One region of the Marinilactibacillus sp. Marseille-P9653 genome, then DNA from elsewhere that is predicted to be linked to it. Evidence: a T-box and tRNA genes for the amino acid it is inferred to sense, from the RefSeq annotation. Region 1 holds a T-box; the other regions hold tRNA genes.
The links. A T-box is a leader RNA that pairs with one kind of tRNA and senses whether it is charged. The one in region 1 lies ahead of thrS (threonine--tRNA ligase), so its partner is inferred to be a tRNA-Thr.

Region 1 (4,972 bases):
CTAAATCTAGATTGGCATCTTCAGCTAAGCGCATTGCTTCATTGCGTTGGACTACCCCGATCTGTTCACCGTCTTTGCCGATCAAACGTACTTCTCTAGCACGAATACGATCATTGACAATCATGTCTTTTGCTATGGTGGTTCACCTCCAAAGTATTTGCGAAAAAAACAGAGACAGAAAAAGAGACGTGACCTTTTTCAAAGCCCCGTCTCTATCTCCGCAATCAGACAAGAAGTACTCATCTGATTTCAAAATAGTCGTAACTATTTTGAGTTATATACGTTCGATATCTGCCCATGGATCTGAATCCAAAAGGCGAGAAGCGGGTGCTTCTGCTTTGTTTTCTCAACTCTTATATAATACCAAATATTTATTCACCTGTCAACACTATTTGAGTATTAAATCATTTATTGGATTCAGCTACAATATTTGAAATGAATTCATCTTTAGAATATGTGATGGTTTCTTTTTCACCATATTTACGAACACTCACTGTCTGGTTCTCTACTTCACTGTCACCGACTACGATTTGATAGGGGATTTTAAGCGTTTGTGCATGACGAATCTTGTATCCCATTTTTTCATTGCGATTATCAATTTCGATTCGTAATCCTTTCGCTTTCAGTTCTTCATTCAACTGATTAGCATAGTCAGCATGGATATCCAAGTTAACTGGAATGATTTTAGCCTGTATTGGTGCTAACCATGTAGGGAAAGCTCCTTTGTATCTTTCAATCAAGTAAGCTACAAATCGTTCCATTGTTGATACAATACCACGGTGGATAACAACTGGTCTATGGTTGTCATTACCATCTTCACCAACGTAAGTCAGGTCGAACCTTTCCGGTAGCAAGAAATCTAATTGAACAGTTGATAATGTTTCTTCGATCCCCATCGCAGTCTTGACTTGTACGTCCAGCTTTGGACCGTAAAAGGCTGCTTCACCAATGGCTTCGAAGTAATCCATCCCCATCTCGTCCAAAGTATCTTTCAACATAGACTGTGCTTTTTCCCACATTTCATCGTCGTCAAAATATTTTTCTGTGTTTTTCGGATCACGATAACTTAGTCGGAAGCGATAGTCTTTAATATCGAAATCTTCGAATACAGCTAGCATCAATTCAACAACTCTGCGGAATTCTTCTTTGATTTGATCTGGTCTTACAAATACGTGAGCATCATTCAAAGTCATTTCACGAACGCGCTGTAGTCCTGATAAAGCGCCACTTTTCTCATAACGGTGCATTTGACCTAATTCCGCGATACGGATTGGTAAATCTCGGTAACTTCTTACGTCATTTTTGAATACCATCATGTGATGCGGGCAGTTCATCGGACGCAATACAAGCATTTCTCCATCACCCATGTCCATTGGTGGAAACATATCTTCATGATAGTGATCCCAGTGTCCAGATGTTTTGTAGAAATCGACATTCGCCATAATCGGAGTATATACGTGCTGGTAACCCATGCTGATTTCTTTGTCTGTGATGTATCTTTCAATCACTCGACGGATCGTAGCTCCCTTAGGTAGCCAAAAAGGAAGGCCTGATCCAACTTCTGGTGACAGCATAAAGATATCCAGTTCTTTACCTAACTTACGGTGATCGCGTTGTTTAGCTTCTTCACGCATCTTGATAAACTCTTTCAAGGCTTTTTTATCGAAGAAAGCCGTACCGTAAACACGTTGCATCATTTTATTATCTGAATTCCCTCTCCAGTAAGCTCCTGCTAGAGAAAGTAATTTAAATACTTGAATACGACCAGTCGAAGGCACGTGTACGCCTCTACATAGATCGACAAATTCACCTTGTTCATAAACAGATATTGTTTCATCTTCTGATAAATTTGTAATAAGTTCTACTTTATAAGGATCTGCTGCAAACAATTCAAGCGCTGCTTCTCTAGAAATTTCTTTTCGTACAAATGGCAGGTTTTCTTTAACAATTGCCATCATTTCTTTTTCAATAGATTCTAAATCTTCTTCTGTGATAGGTGTTTCTGAATCTGTGTCATAGTAAAAGCCTGTTTCAATCGCTGGTCCTACTCCGAATTTAACATCTGGGAATAATCTCTTGATTGCTTGAGCCATTAAGTGGGCAGTAGAATGACGAAGGATTCCTAAAGCATCTTCGTGATCTGGTGTAATGATTTCAAGTTCTCCGTCTTCATAAAGGGGTTGATCAAAATCAACATGCTGGCCATTCCACTTACCGGCTAGGCCTTTTTTCTCCAATGATTTAGCAATACTGCCTGCAATCATTTTTGGTGATGATCCTGATTCCACATTTTTCACGGAACCATCTGGTAATTTAACTGCGATTTCTGACATATAAATTCCTCCTGCTTTTTATTCTCTTTACTTATCGTACAAAAAACGTCCCAATGAATGAGATTGATCTCATTCATTGGGACGTAATGGATTACGTGGTTCCACCCAGTTTTACAGAAAGCTGACTTTCTGTCTTCATTAGCTCTTTAACGCAGAGACGCGTCTGCTCTTACTCAGTTCAAAGCAGCACTCGAAAGGGGTAGATGATAAATTGTTTTAGAAGACTTTCAGCTAGTGTCTTCCTCTCTTTAAAACAAGTTCTTATCAAATTTATCTTTCTCTAAGTTTTATTATTAGAATAATAGTAGAATACCACGCTTGACTTTAGCTTTCAACAGTTTTCTTGTTAAGCATGTCTCCTGTTATCGCCTGTCATTTCTACTTCTTTGGAAAGAAACTTTACTCGTTCCATAATCCGTTTAGCTTTTAACGGCTCATTTTCGCCTCTTTGTGTCACTCTAAGATGCTCTTGTTCCAAGTGGGCCATATCAAAATTAGAAGAGAAGAACGTTGGAAGTTGTTCCTGCATTCTATGCTGCAAAACGACTCCCAGGATATCATCTCTAATCCAGCTCGACATAGAATCTGCCCCAATATCATCAATCATTAATATTTTCGCATTTTTCAAGGCAGAAAGCTTTTCTTCAGTTGTATTTTGACCAATCGAATTCTTCATTTCGACAGCAAATGTTGGGAAATGAACGAGTGTTGATGGATGACCTTGTTTCGATAACTCGTGAGCAATCGCTCCAAGAAGAAACGTTTTCCCGACTCCGAATTTTCCATGAAGGTATAGCCCTTGCTGGAAGGTATCAGGATTCTCAAGAAACTGATCAATAAAATCATAGGCTTCCTCTACCGCTTTATTTCTTCCTGGTGTACTATCAAACTGATCAATATTGAAATGCTTAATGTCTTTTGACATATACATTGAATGGATCCGTTTATTGATAGCTTCTTGTTTCTGACGATTAATCAAATCAGAAGATGGCTCGTAGGTTACATCTACTCTTTTATTGTTGATCGAAAGGCTTGGTTTATACCCCGGCATAAGCTGTCCACTCTGAGCGGCGGCTTTCTTCTTTTCGACAACAAATTCATACAACTTAGACGCACTTTTTTCAATTGCTTCGTTATCGAGTACCGTCCTGTTTTCAGCAATAAACCGTCGAACATCGGGATCTTTAAACACTTCATTTTTCATGATTTCTCTAAATTTCTCGTTCATTTTAGTTGAATTCATCATATTTTCCAACTGGTTACGAATGCTTTCCATTAACTGTCACCACCTTTACTTCTATTTCTGATCCGCTCAAGTCTTTGTCTGAATTCTTCTTGCTTTTTAGCATCGATTTCTTCTCCAACGTTCTCTTCTGTTGCCCAATCTGGTAAAGTTTCTTTCCTAACATACTTTTGAGAATTTGAACGATTTGAACCGGATCTTTGTTTGCTTTGTCTATCGCTTTTTGACTCAGCATATAGTTGTTTTACTTTCTGTAGAGCATCTTCTGGTGAGTTTATATCGTTTTGCGCCCAGTCATTTGCGACTTTCAGTGCAAGACTTTTTTCCAGCACGGGTGCGTTTTTCCCGATCAATACATAATTGATTAGTATATTGATCACACTTGTCGAAAGAGAAGATTGTTCTACAAGTTCTTTAATAACCCATGTTTCATTGCTGGAAACAAATCCACCCTTTTGATTCTTAATAGATTTCAAGTATTCAATTGGTTTTACTTCCTGAGCATGCAGGATGATTTCGATTTCCTGATTGTTAAATCCTTTTTGTTTCAATTGTGTTTTTCGCCCACTTTTAACAGATTGTTCTTCTTGGATTGAGCCTGTTACTTTATCTTGTATCTGAACTTGTCTAGCTTGTTTTTTATGGAAATCTCTTTGAACAATTTGTGGTAGTTTTTCCTGGTCGATATTTGAAGTCTCTATATCTGTAGACTCAAGAACATATTTTTGCATATCCAGTTCGTTGACGCCATAAATTTCATAGATAGAGATAATTAATTCTCTGATTTCTTTTGTAAGTGATTTTTTATTGATAAAATGATGATTTAATCCTTCTACAAAGAACGTCCAATCGAAGTCACTTTGTTCACTCATCATTTGAACCGGTGAATGCATCGAAGATGAAAACTCATTGTCATCAAATTCGACTACTGACAATTGATTATGTTTTTGAATGTCAAAATAGTAGACATCTAAGAAAGACTTTGTAATTTCCTCGTAATCTTCTGCTTTAGGCTTTTCACTAAAAAACTGCTGTCTAATTTCGTTGAACATTCTTTCTCCAATTTTTTCAAACAAGATCAGACTCATCAGATGATCATTAAAAAACCGTTCGGCAGAAAGTGGCGGTTTAATTTCAAAAAGAAACTGATCTGAGTCTTTTTTACTTTTATAAACGCTCAACAACCCCAAACCTTCAAGTCGAATGCGTGCCTGATATAATTCTGGTATTCCAATATCAAGAAGCGTCATCAGCTCAGATAAAGGTTTAGCCTCTGTCCAACCACTGCCGCTTCTGATTGATTCTTTTAAATTCATATACAATGTGAATGCCGCATTTCCAATAAGGGGTTGGTAGATTGTTGTCAAAATACGTACATCTTGATCAGAGAGAGGTA
Region 2 (4,972 bases), 1.9 Mb from region 1:
GGCCGTGTCTCAGTCCCAGTGTGGCCGATCACCCTCTCAGGTCGGCTACGTATCAAAGCCTTGGTAAGCCATTACCTTACCAACTAGCTAATACGCCGCGGGTCCATCCATAAGTGGCAGCCGAAGCCACCTTTCATCTAAGAGACAGGCGTCTCAAAGACCTATGCGGTATTAGCATCCGTTTCCGAATGTTATCCCCCTCTTATGGGCAGGTTACCCACGTGTTACTCACCCGTTCGCCACTAATCCATTCTCTGCAAGCAGAGAATTTCATCGTTCGACTTGCATGTATTAGGCATACCGCCAGCGTTCGTCCTGAGCCAGGATCAAACTCTCGTTTTAAGTGTTTGACTTGCTCATTGATTAAAAATTGTGAATGAACCTTGTTCATTCGTTTAGTTGTCTTGATTCATAAATGAATCGAAGACCCCTGCACATTTGGTTGTTTTTACTTTGTTCAGTTTTCAAAGATCTACTCTTTATTGTTTCGTGTTATGTCGTTGCCGCTTTAACAGCAACTCATATATCATACCATGTTGTTGTTTTGATGTCAACAACTTTTTTAAAAGTTGTTTTTGATCAAGTTACTCGATCAAGTTGATATCTTTAACAGCAACCTATATATCATATCACGCTGCTACATTAGTGTCAACAGCTTTTTGAAAAAGTATTTGCTTTTTCAATACCGGCGGCCGGAGTCGAACCGGCACGCCCTAACGGGCACTGGATTTTGAGTCCAGCGCGTCTACCAATTCCGCCACGCCGGCCTGTTAAGTCTATTTAACTGTCAGACAAGGCGGTAACCGGATTTGAACCGGTGATGAAGGTTTTGCAGACCTCTGCCTTACCACTTGGCTATACCGCCATACAATTTATTCATTTGGTATGAAACTGGGCTACCAGGATTCGAACCTGGGGAATGACGGGATCAAAACCCGCTGCCTTACCGCTTGGCTATAGCCCAAAAATCAAAGGGCGACTGATGGGGATCGAACCCACGAATGCCGAGACCACAACCCGGTGCGTTAACCACTTCGCCACAATCGCCATAATATTTAATTGAACCACAGGGGTAGTAGGAATCGAACCCACATTGATGGTTTTGGAGACCATAGTTCTACCGTTAAACTATACCCCTAAAAATGGAGGGAGTAGGATTCGAACCTACGAACCCGAAGGAGCGGATTTACAGTCCGCCGCGTTTAGCCACTTCGCTATCCCTCCAATGGCGCAGGACAGAGTCGAACTGCCGACACACGGAGCTTCAATCCGTTGCTCTACCAACTGAGCTACTGCGCCTTGGAAAATGTTACTACGGTCCCGACGGGATTCGAACCCGCGATCTCCTGCGTGACAGGCAGGCGTGATAACCGCTACACTACGGGACCATATAATTATTCAATTTTGAATTGCGGGGACAGGACTCGAACCTGCGACCTCCGGGTTATGAGCCCGACGAGCTGCCAACTGCTCTACCCCGCGATCATTTAAAAGGAGGATGTGGGATTCGAACCCACGCGCGTTTTTACACACCTGACGGTTTTCAAGACCGTTCCCTTAAGCCGGACTTGGGTAATCCTCCAGTAAATCTATAGTAGCAGTCTCCTGCTAATGACCCCTACGGGATTCGAACCCGTGTTACCGCCGTGAAAGGGCGGTGTCTTAACCGCTTGACCAAGGGGCCGGTTAAGTGACTTTATTAATATGAAACAATGGGCCTAAGTGGACTCGAACCACCGACCTCACGCTTATCAGGCGTGCGCTCTAACCAGCTGAGCTATAGGCCCCAAACAAAAAGCGGGTGACGAGAATCGAACTCGCGACGACAGCTTGGAAGGCTGTGGTTTTACCACTAAACTACACCCGCATAAAGTTGAACGGTCCCGACGGGATTCGAACCCGCGATCTCCTGCGTGACAGGCAGGCGTGATAACCGCTACACTACGGGACCAAGTTAATTTTGTTTGGATTGCGGGGACAGGACTCGAACCTGTGACCTCCGGGTTATGAGCCCGACGAGCTGCCAACTGCTCTACCCCGCGATAATATCGAACGATTGAAAATGGACCTTGCAGGATTCGAACCTGCGACCGGACGGTTATGAGCCGTCTGCTCTAACCAACTGAGCTAAAGGTCCAATTTTCTGAAAAACAATGATAGCGGCGGAGGGAGTCGAACCCACGACCTCACGGGTATGAACCGTACGCTCTAGCCAGCTGAGCTACACCGCCATTATAAAATGGCTCTTTTAGAAAAATCGGGAAGACAGGATTCGAACCTGCGACCCCTTGGTCCCAAACCAAGTGCTCTACCAAGCTGAGCTACTTCCCGTACTTTACTTTTTCCTTTCGGAAATGCACCCTAGAGGAGTCGAACCTCTAACCGCCTGATTCGTAGTCAGGTACTCTATCCAATTGAGCTAAGGGTGCGAGTATTTCAAATGCCGAGGGCCGGAATCGAACCGGCACGGTGAAAACTCACCGCAGGATTTTAAGTCCTGTGCGTCTACCAGTTCCGCCACCCCGGCAATTACTGTTAAGACTAAGTAAATATTCATTCGCTTTATCTATAACCAAGCGAAAGACGGGATTCGAACCCGCGACCCCCACCTTGGCAAGGTGATGTTCTACCACTGAACTACTTTCGCTGAAATGCCGGCTAAAGGATTTGAACCCTCGACCTACTGATTACAAATCAGTTGCTCTACCAACTGAGCTAAGCCGGCTTGAATCTTTTAAATGAACTATGCGGATGGAGGGACTTGAACCCCCACGCCGTGAAGCGCTAGATCCTAAATCTAGTGCGTCTGCCAATTCCGCCACATCCGCGCTGTTCTATTTAGCTTGCACATCACTATGCAATGAGCCGTGCAGGGTTCGAACCTGCGACCCTCTGATTAAAAGTCAGATGCTCTACCGACTGAGCTAACGGCTCCGAAAAAATTATGGAGGTTAACGGGCTCGAACCGCTGACCCTCTGCTTGTAAGGCAGATGCTCTCCCAACTGAGCTAAACCTCCAATAATACAATCAAACGATTGCTGCATAACGACGTCCTGCTTTCACAAGGAGAAACCCCTCACTATCCTCGGCGCTGAGAAGCTTAACTTCTGTGTTCGAAATGGAAACAGGTGGATCCTTCTCGCCATAACCGCTATACAGTTTTCGTGCTGGCGCTAAAAGAAATAATCAATTAGCAGCAACTCTTATATAATACAATGGGATTATATCTTTGTCAATCATTTTAATAAAAAAATAAAAGAAAAATGCCGGAACAAGCTTTCCGACATTTCCCTTTTATTGGAACAATACCTAGAAAAAGCTTATTTGTCCCAGTTTTGATCAATAAAATCGACTCTTCCTGAACCTTTACTATATCTCTTATAGTGCGCTGATTCTTTTTTGTAAAAGTCTTGATGATAGTCTTCCGCTTCATAAAACGGTTGAGCTGGTTCAATTGTCGTTACGATAGGACGATCGAAGCGACCACTTTCATTTAATGCTTTTTTTGAAGCCTCTGCCGTTTCTCTTTGTTCATCGTTGTTATAGAATATAACGGGTCTATAAGAATCTCCACGGTCAGCAAATTGTCCACCTGCATCTGTAGGGTCGGTTTGTTGCCAGTAAATTTCTACTAACTCTTCATATGAAATCTTTGAAGGATCATATTTGATTTCAACAGCTTCGGTATGACCTGTTGTTCCTGAAGTCACCTGTCTGTAAGTTGGATTTTCTACAGTGCCACCAGTATATCCTGAAGTTACTTTTTCTATTCCTGGCAAACTATCGAATGGTTTCACCATACACCAGAAACAACCTCCTGCAAATATCGCTGTTTCAAAATTTTTCTCAGACATAATTTCCCTCCTAATCGATTGGGTACAACTCATTATATCACCAATTCAATCCACCCTTTAATCGAAACAACTTATAAACTCTTTTACCTGATTTCTGTTATACCACCCATATAAGGAACAAGGACTTCCGGCACCTTAACTGAACCGTCTTCTTGCTGGTAATTTTCTAGAATAGCTGCAACGGTTCTTCCAATAGCTAGTCCTGAACCATTTAATGTATGAACATAATCTATTTTGCCGTCTTCTTCTTTTCTATAACGGATTTTTGCTCTTCTGGCCTGGAAAGCTTCCGTATTTGAACAAGAACTAATTTCTCTATAGGTGTCTTGTGCTGGAATCCATACTTCAAGGTCATATGTTTTAGCTGCAGCAAATCCTGTATCCCCAGTAGATAGAAGTACAACTCTATATGGAAGATTCAGTTTCTGAAGGATTGCTTCAGCATTTGCCGTCATTTTCTCTAATTCTTCATAAGAGTCTTCTGGTTTTGCAAATTTGATCATTTCAACTTTATTGAATTGGTGTAATCTGATTAGACCTCTAGTGTCTCTTCCGGCACTCCCTGCTTCAGAACGGAATGATGGAGATAAAGCAGTGAAGTACTTCGGTAGATCTGCCTCTTCTAGAATTTCGTCTCTGTAGTAATTTGTCAGTGGTACTTCAGCTGTCGGAATTAGCGTTAAAGCTGTATCTTTGATTTGGAAGACATCTTCTTTGAATTTCGGGAACTGACCGGTTCCATAGAGAGATTCTTCGTTCACCAGATATGGTGGAATCATTTCATAGTAGCCGTGTTCTTCAGTATGCACATCTAACATAAAGTTATAAAGTGCTCTTTCTAATCTCGCTCCTAGGCCTTTGTAATACAAGAAACGACTTTTAGCAACTTTAGCGCCTCTTTCAAAATCTAGAATATCTAGATCTGTTCCAATTTCCCAGTGTGGTTTCATCTCAAACGCAGGTGTTTCATTGATTTCTCCCCAACGACGAATCTCTTGATTCGACTCTTCATCAGCTCCTACTGGCAAAGAATCATGTGGCAAGTTTGGTAAGCCAGCAGCAATTCCGTGAAATTGTACTTCGATTTCTTCTAAATCTTTGTCGATCTGTTTGATCT
Region 3 (4,972 bases), 980 kb from region 1:
CGAACTCGCGACGACAGCTTGGAAGGCTGTGGTTTTACCACTAAACTACACCCGCATAATGTTGAACGGTCCCGACGGGATTCGAACCCGCGATCTCCTGCGTGACAGGCAGGCGTGATAACCGCTACACTACGGGACCATGCTCTTTGTTTCAATTGCGGGGACAGGACTCGAACCTGTGACCTCCGGGTTATGAGCCCGACGAGCTGCCAACTGCTCTACCCCGCGATAATAAAAAATGTATTAATGGACCTTGCAGGACTCGAACCTGCGACCGGACGGTTATGAGCCGTCTGCTCTAACCAACTGAGCTAAAGGTCCGCTTACTATAATTAGATATAGCGGCGGAGGGAGTCGAACCCACGACCTCACGGGTATGAACCGTACGCTCTAGCCAGCTGAGCTACACCGCCATCGTCCTATGTAAGAAAGCAATACGGCGTTTTCTTCATAAGAAATCGGGAAGACAGGATTCGAACCTGCGACCCCTTGGTCCCAAACCAAGTGCTCTACCAAGCTGAGCTACTTCCCGTATGCTTTAAAAATGCACCCTAGAGGAGTCGAACCTCTAACCGCCTGATTCGTAGTCAGGTACTCTATCCAATTGAGCTAAGGGTGCTATTAAGTTAAGTGCCGAGGGCCGGAGTCGAACCGGCACGGTGAATACTCACCGCAGGATTTTAAGTCCTGTGCGTCTACCAATTCCGCCACCCCGGCTAATGATAGGGCATAATAAGCTTTGTAGAAGACAAATTTGTCTATTAAATTATCAACTTCTGATTGAAAGTCGATCAAGCGAAAGACGGGATTCGAACCCGCGACCCCCACCTTGGCAAGGTGATGTTCTACCACTGAACTACTTTCGCTGAAATGCCGGCTAAAGGATTTGAACCCTCGACCTACTGATTACAAATCAGTTGCTCTACCAACTGAGCTAAGCCGGCACAATAATATAAATATAAACATGCGGATGGAGGGACTTGAACCCCCACGCCGTGAAGCGCTAGATCCTAAATCTAGTGCGTCTGCCAATTCCGCCACATCCGCGTTTAAGATATTTATCATTACACATTACTGTGTAATGAGCCGTGCAGGGTTCGAACCTGCGACCCTCTGATTAAAAGTCAGATGCTCTACCGACTGAGCTAACGGCTCAAAAAAATGGAGGTTAACGGGCTCGAACCGCTGACCCTCTGCTTGTAAGGCAGATGCTCTCCCAACTGAGCTAAACCTCCAAAAATAAAAAATCAAGAGCTTGCACGGCAACGTCCTGCTTTCACAAGGGGAAACCCCTCACTATCCTCGGCGCTGGGAAGCTTAACGGCTGTGTTCGGAATGGGAACAGGTGGATCCTTCCCGCCATCATTACCGCACAATGACTCTTTTCTTTTTATAAGAGAACGTTGTTCTCTGAAAACTAGATAGTTGAATTCTTGCAAACATGTTTTGACGCAACACCCTCATACTCTTAACCCCGTTTTGTGGTTAAGTCCTCGATCGATTAGTACTGGTCCGCTCCATACATCACTGTACTTCCACTTCCAGCCTATCTACCTGATCATCTTTCAGGGATCTTACTTCCTTAAAGGAATGGGAAATCTCATCTTGAAGGGGGCTTCACGCTTAGATGCTTTCAGCGTTTATCCCGTCCACACATAGCTACCCAGCGATGCCTTTGGCAAGACAACTGGTACACCAGCGGTGTGTCCATCCCGGTCCTCTCGTACTAAGGATAGCTCTTCTCAAATTTCCAACGCCCGCGACGGATAGGGACCGAACTGTCTCACGACGTTCTGAACCCAGCTCGCGTGCCGCTTTAATGGGCGAACAGCCCAACCCTTGGGACCGACTACAGCCCCAGGATGCGACGAGCCGACATCGAGGTGCCAAACCTCCCCGTCGATGTGAACTCTTGGGGGAGATAAGCCTGTTATCCCCAGGGTAGCTTTTATCCGTTGAGCGATGGCCCTTCCATACGGAACCACCGGATCACTAAGCCCGACTTTCGTCCCTGCTCGACTTGTAGGTCTCGCAGTCAAGCTCCCTTTTGCCTTTACACTCTGCGAATGATTTCCAACCATTCTGAGGGAACCTTTGGGCGCCTCCGTTACTCTTTAGGAGGCGACCGCCCCAGTCAAACTGCCCATCTGACACTGTCTCCCAACCGGATTACGGTTGCGGGTTAGAGTGGCCATACAGCGAGGGTAGTATCCCACCATTGCCTCCACCAAAACTGGCGTTCTGGCTTCATTGGCTCCTACCTATCCTGTACAAGCTGTACAGACACTCAATATCAAACTACAGTAAAGCTCCATGGGGTCTTTCCGTCCTGTCGCGGGTAACCTGCATCTTCACAGGTACTATAATTTCACCGAGTCTCTCGTTGAGACAGTGCCCAAATCGTTACACCTTTCGTGCGGGTCGGAACTTACCCGACAAGGAATTTCGCTACCTTAGGACCGTTATAGTTACGGCCGCCGTTTACTGGGGCTTCAATTCAAAGCTTCGCCGAAGCTAACCTTTCCTCTTAACCTTCCAGCACCGGGCAGGTGTCAGCCCCTATACATCTTCTTTCGAATTAGCAGAGACCTGTGTTTTTGGTAAACAGTCGCTTGGGCCTATTCACTGCGGCTGACCAGATGGTCAGCACCCCTTCTCCCGAAGTTACGGGGTCATTTTGCCGAGTTCCTTAACGAGAGTTCTCTCGATCACCTTAGGATTCTCTCCTCGACTACCTGTGTCGGTTTGCGGTACGGGCAGCCTACTTCTAACTAGAAGCTTTTCTTGACAGTGTGACATCAGATACTTCGGTACTATAATTTCCCTCCCCATCACAACTTGTCCGTATAGATATAAGCATTTGACTCATATCAAGACTTATTGCTTGGGCGCGCATATCCAACAGCGCGCTTATCTTAGCCTTCTGCGTCCCTCCATTGTTCAAACAAAGCAGACTGGTACAGGAATCTCTACCTGTTGTCCATCGCCTACGCCTATCGGCCTCGGCTTAGGTCCCGACTAACCCTGGGAGGACGAGCCTTCCCCAGGAAACCTTAGTCATTCGGTGCACGGGATTCTCACCCGTGTTTCGCTACTCATACCGGCATTCTCACTTCTAAGCGCTCCACAAGTCCTCACGATCTTGCTTCAATGCCCTTAGAACGCTCTCCTACCATAGAACCATAAGGTTCTATCCGTGGTTTCGGTATCTTGTTTAGCCCCGGTAAATTTTCGGCGCAGGACCACTCGACTAGTGAGCTATTACGCACTCTTTAAATGATGGCTGCTTCTAAGCCAACATCCTAGTTGTCTGAGCAGTCCCACATCCTTTTCCACTTAACAAGAATTTTGGGACCTTAACCGACGGTCTGGGCTGTTTCCCTTTCCACTACGGATCTTATCACTCGCAGTGTGACTCCCGGATCTACATACAGTGGCATTCGGAGTTTATCAGGATTCGGTAACCCGATAAGGGCCCCTAGTCCAAACAGTCGCTCTACCTCCACGATGCACTATCCGAGGCTAGCCCTAAAGCTATTTCGGAGAGAACCAGCTATCTCCAAGTTCGATTGGAATTTCTCCGCTACCCACACCTCATCCCCGCACTTTTCAACGTACGTGGGTTCGGGCCTCCAGTGCATTTCACTGCACCTTCACCCTGGACATGGGTAGGTCACTTGGTTTCGGGTCGACGACGGCATACTAAACGCCCTATTCAGACTCGCTTTCGCTGCGGCTCCACCTCTTCGGCTTAACCTTGCATGACATCGTCACTCGCCGGTCCATTCTACAAAAGGTACGCCATCACCCGTAAAAGGGCTTTGACTACTTGTAAGCACACGGTTTCAGGTGCTGTTTCACTCCCCTTCCGGGGTTCTTTTCACCTTTCCCTCACGGTACTGGTTCACTATCGGTCACTAGGAAGTATTTAGGCTTGGGAGATGGTCCTCCCGGATTCCGACGGAATTTCTCGTGTTCCGCCGTACTCAGGATACCAGCTAGGTAAGATCAGATGTCGTATACGGGGCTTTCACCCTGTCTCGCGAACCATTCCAGGTTCTTCTACTATCTTTACTCGTCCATATCGCCGGTCCTACAACCCCAAAGAGCAAGCTCTTTGGTTTGGCCTCTTCCCGTTTCGCTCGCCGCTACTCAGGGAATCGCATTTGCTTTCTCTTCCTGCAGGTACTTAGATGTTTCAGTTCCCCACGTCTACCTTCTTCTCAGCTATGTATTCACTGAAAAGATATCACCCTATGACTGGTGATGGGTTCCCCCATTCGGAAATCTTTGGATCAAAGCTCACTTACAGCTCCCCAAAGCATATCGGTGTTCGTCCCGTCCTTCGTCGGCTCCTAGTGCCAAGGCATCCACCGTGCGCCCTTGTTCACTTAACCTTGCGGTTAAGAGTATGATATTAATTAGCGATGAGAGTTCTATTCAAGGAACAAAACTTTCTCAATTTGTTAATCTCGGTGTTGTTTCTTAACATGTTTGTTATTAATTCAACTATCCAGTTTTCAAAGAACAAAGTATAGAAGGAATAAATCCTTCAAAACTAAACAAAGTAAAGTAACCTGTGCAAGGTTCCGTTTGCCCTTAAGGCAATATCCTTAGAAAGGAGGTGATCCAGCCGCACCTTCCGATACGGCTACCTTGTTACGACTTCACCCCAATCATCCATCCCACCTTCGGCGGCTGGCTCCCCTAAGGGTTACCCTACCGACTTCGGGTGTTACGGACTTTCGTGGTGTGACGGGCGGTGTGTACAAGACCCGGGAACGTATTCACCGCGGCGTTCTGATCCGCGATTACTAGCGATTCCAGCTTCATGCAGGCGAGTTGCAGCCTACAATCCGAACTGAGAATGGCTTTAAGAGATTAGCTCAACCTTGCGGTCTGGCGACTCGTTGTACCATCCATTGTAGCACGTGTGTAGCCCAAGTCATAAGGGGCATGATGATTTGACGTC

Region 2: it encodes a tRNA-Thr, which carries the amino acid that the T-box ahead of thrS (threonine--tRNA ligase) is inferred to sense. The anticodon was not compared.
Region 3: it encodes a tRNA-Thr, which carries the amino acid that the T-box ahead of thrS (threonine--tRNA ligase) is inferred to sense. The anticodon was not compared.

What each region holds. Positions count from the first base shown of each region.
Region 1 covers NZ_CAKAKH010000001.1:1,892,640-1,897,611, forward strand. Annotated here, with positions in the region: gene infC (translation initiation factor IF-3) at 1-124, opposite strand, end outside; ribosomal protein L20 leader region at 224-345, opposite strand; gene thrS (threonine--tRNA ligase) at 405-2,333, opposite strand; T-box leader at 2,408-2,625, opposite strand; gene dnaI (primosomal protein DnaI) at 2,680-3,609, opposite strand; gene LG377_RS09270 (replication initiation and membrane attachment family protein) at 3,609-4,972, opposite strand, start outside.
Region 2 covers NZ_CAKAKH010000001.1:6,974-11,945, forward strand. Annotated here, with positions in the region: rRNA gene LG377_RS00025 (16S ribosomal RNA) at 1-342, opposite strand, end outside; tRNA gene LG377_RS00030 (tRNA-Leu) at 684-767, opposite strand; tRNA gene LG377_RS00035 (tRNA-Cys) at 795-865, opposite strand; tRNA gene LG377_RS00040 (tRNA-Gln) at 892-964, opposite strand; tRNA gene LG377_RS00045 (tRNA-His) at 975-1,047, opposite strand; tRNA gene LG377_RS00050 (tRNA-Trp) at 1,068-1,138, opposite strand; tRNA gene LG377_RS00055 (tRNA-Tyr) at 1,144-1,224, opposite strand; tRNA gene LG377_RS00060 (tRNA-Phe) at 1,227-1,299, opposite strand; tRNA gene LG377_RS00065 (tRNA-Asp) at 1,316-1,388, opposite strand; tRNA gene LG377_RS00070 (tRNA-Met) at 1,410-1,482, opposite strand; tRNA gene LG377_RS00075 (tRNA-Ser) at 1,493-1,582, opposite strand; tRNA gene LG377_RS00080 (tRNA-Glu) at 1,613-1,684, opposite strand; tRNA gene LG377_RS00085 (tRNA-Ile) at 1,714-1,787, opposite strand; tRNA gene LG377_RS00090 (tRNA-Gly) at 1,797-1,867, opposite strand; tRNA gene LG377_RS00095 (tRNA-Asp) at 1,879-1,951, opposite strand; tRNA gene LG377_RS00100 (tRNA-Met) at 1,970-2,042, opposite strand; tRNA gene LG377_RS00105 (tRNA-Ile) at 2,064-2,137, opposite strand; tRNA gene LG377_RS00110 (tRNA-Met) at 2,158-2,231, opposite strand; tRNA gene LG377_RS00115 (tRNA-Pro) at 2,258-2,331, opposite strand; tRNA gene LG377_RS00120 (tRNA-Arg) at 2,356-2,429, opposite strand; tRNA gene LG377_RS00125 (tRNA-Leu) at 2,442-2,527, opposite strand; tRNA gene LG377_RS00130 (tRNA-Gly) at 2,576-2,647, opposite strand; tRNA gene LG377_RS00135 (tRNA-Thr) at 2,653-2,725, opposite strand; tRNA gene LG377_RS00140 (tRNA-Leu) at 2,747-2,828, opposite strand; tRNA gene LG377_RS00145 (tRNA-Lys) at 2,862-2,934, opposite strand; tRNA gene LG377_RS00150 (tRNA-Val) at 2,946-3,018, opposite strand; rRNA gene rrf (5S ribosomal RNA) at 3,042-3,157, opposite strand; gene msrA (peptide-methionine (S)-S-oxide reductase MsrA) at 3,322-3,855, opposite strand; gene serS (serine--tRNA ligase) at 3,939-4,972, opposite strand, start outside.
Region 3 covers NZ_CAKAKH010000001.1:913,899-918,870, reverse strand. Annotated here, with positions in the region: tRNA gene LG377_RS04640 (tRNA-Gly) at 1-55, opposite strand, end outside; tRNA gene LG377_RS04635 (tRNA-Asp) at 67-139, opposite strand; tRNA gene LG377_RS04630 (tRNA-Met) at 156-228, opposite strand; tRNA gene LG377_RS04625 (tRNA-Ile) at 248-321, opposite strand; tRNA gene LG377_RS04620 (tRNA-Met) at 340-413, opposite strand; tRNA gene LG377_RS04615 (tRNA-Pro) at 459-532, opposite strand; tRNA gene LG377_RS04610 (tRNA-Arg) at 546-619, opposite strand; tRNA gene LG377_RS04605 (tRNA-Leu) at 632-717, opposite strand; tRNA gene LG377_RS04600 (tRNA-Gly) at 795-866, opposite strand; tRNA gene LG377_RS04595 (tRNA-Thr) at 872-944, opposite strand; tRNA gene LG377_RS04590 (tRNA-Leu) at 966-1,047, opposite strand; tRNA gene LG377_RS04585 (tRNA-Lys) at 1,083-1,155, opposite strand; tRNA gene LG377_RS04580 (tRNA-Val) at 1,163-1,235, opposite strand; rRNA gene rrf (5S ribosomal RNA) at 1,258-1,373, opposite strand; rRNA gene LG377_RS04570 (23S ribosomal RNA) at 1,482-4,397, opposite strand; rRNA gene LG377_RS04565 (16S ribosomal RNA) at 4,618-4,972, opposite strand, start outside.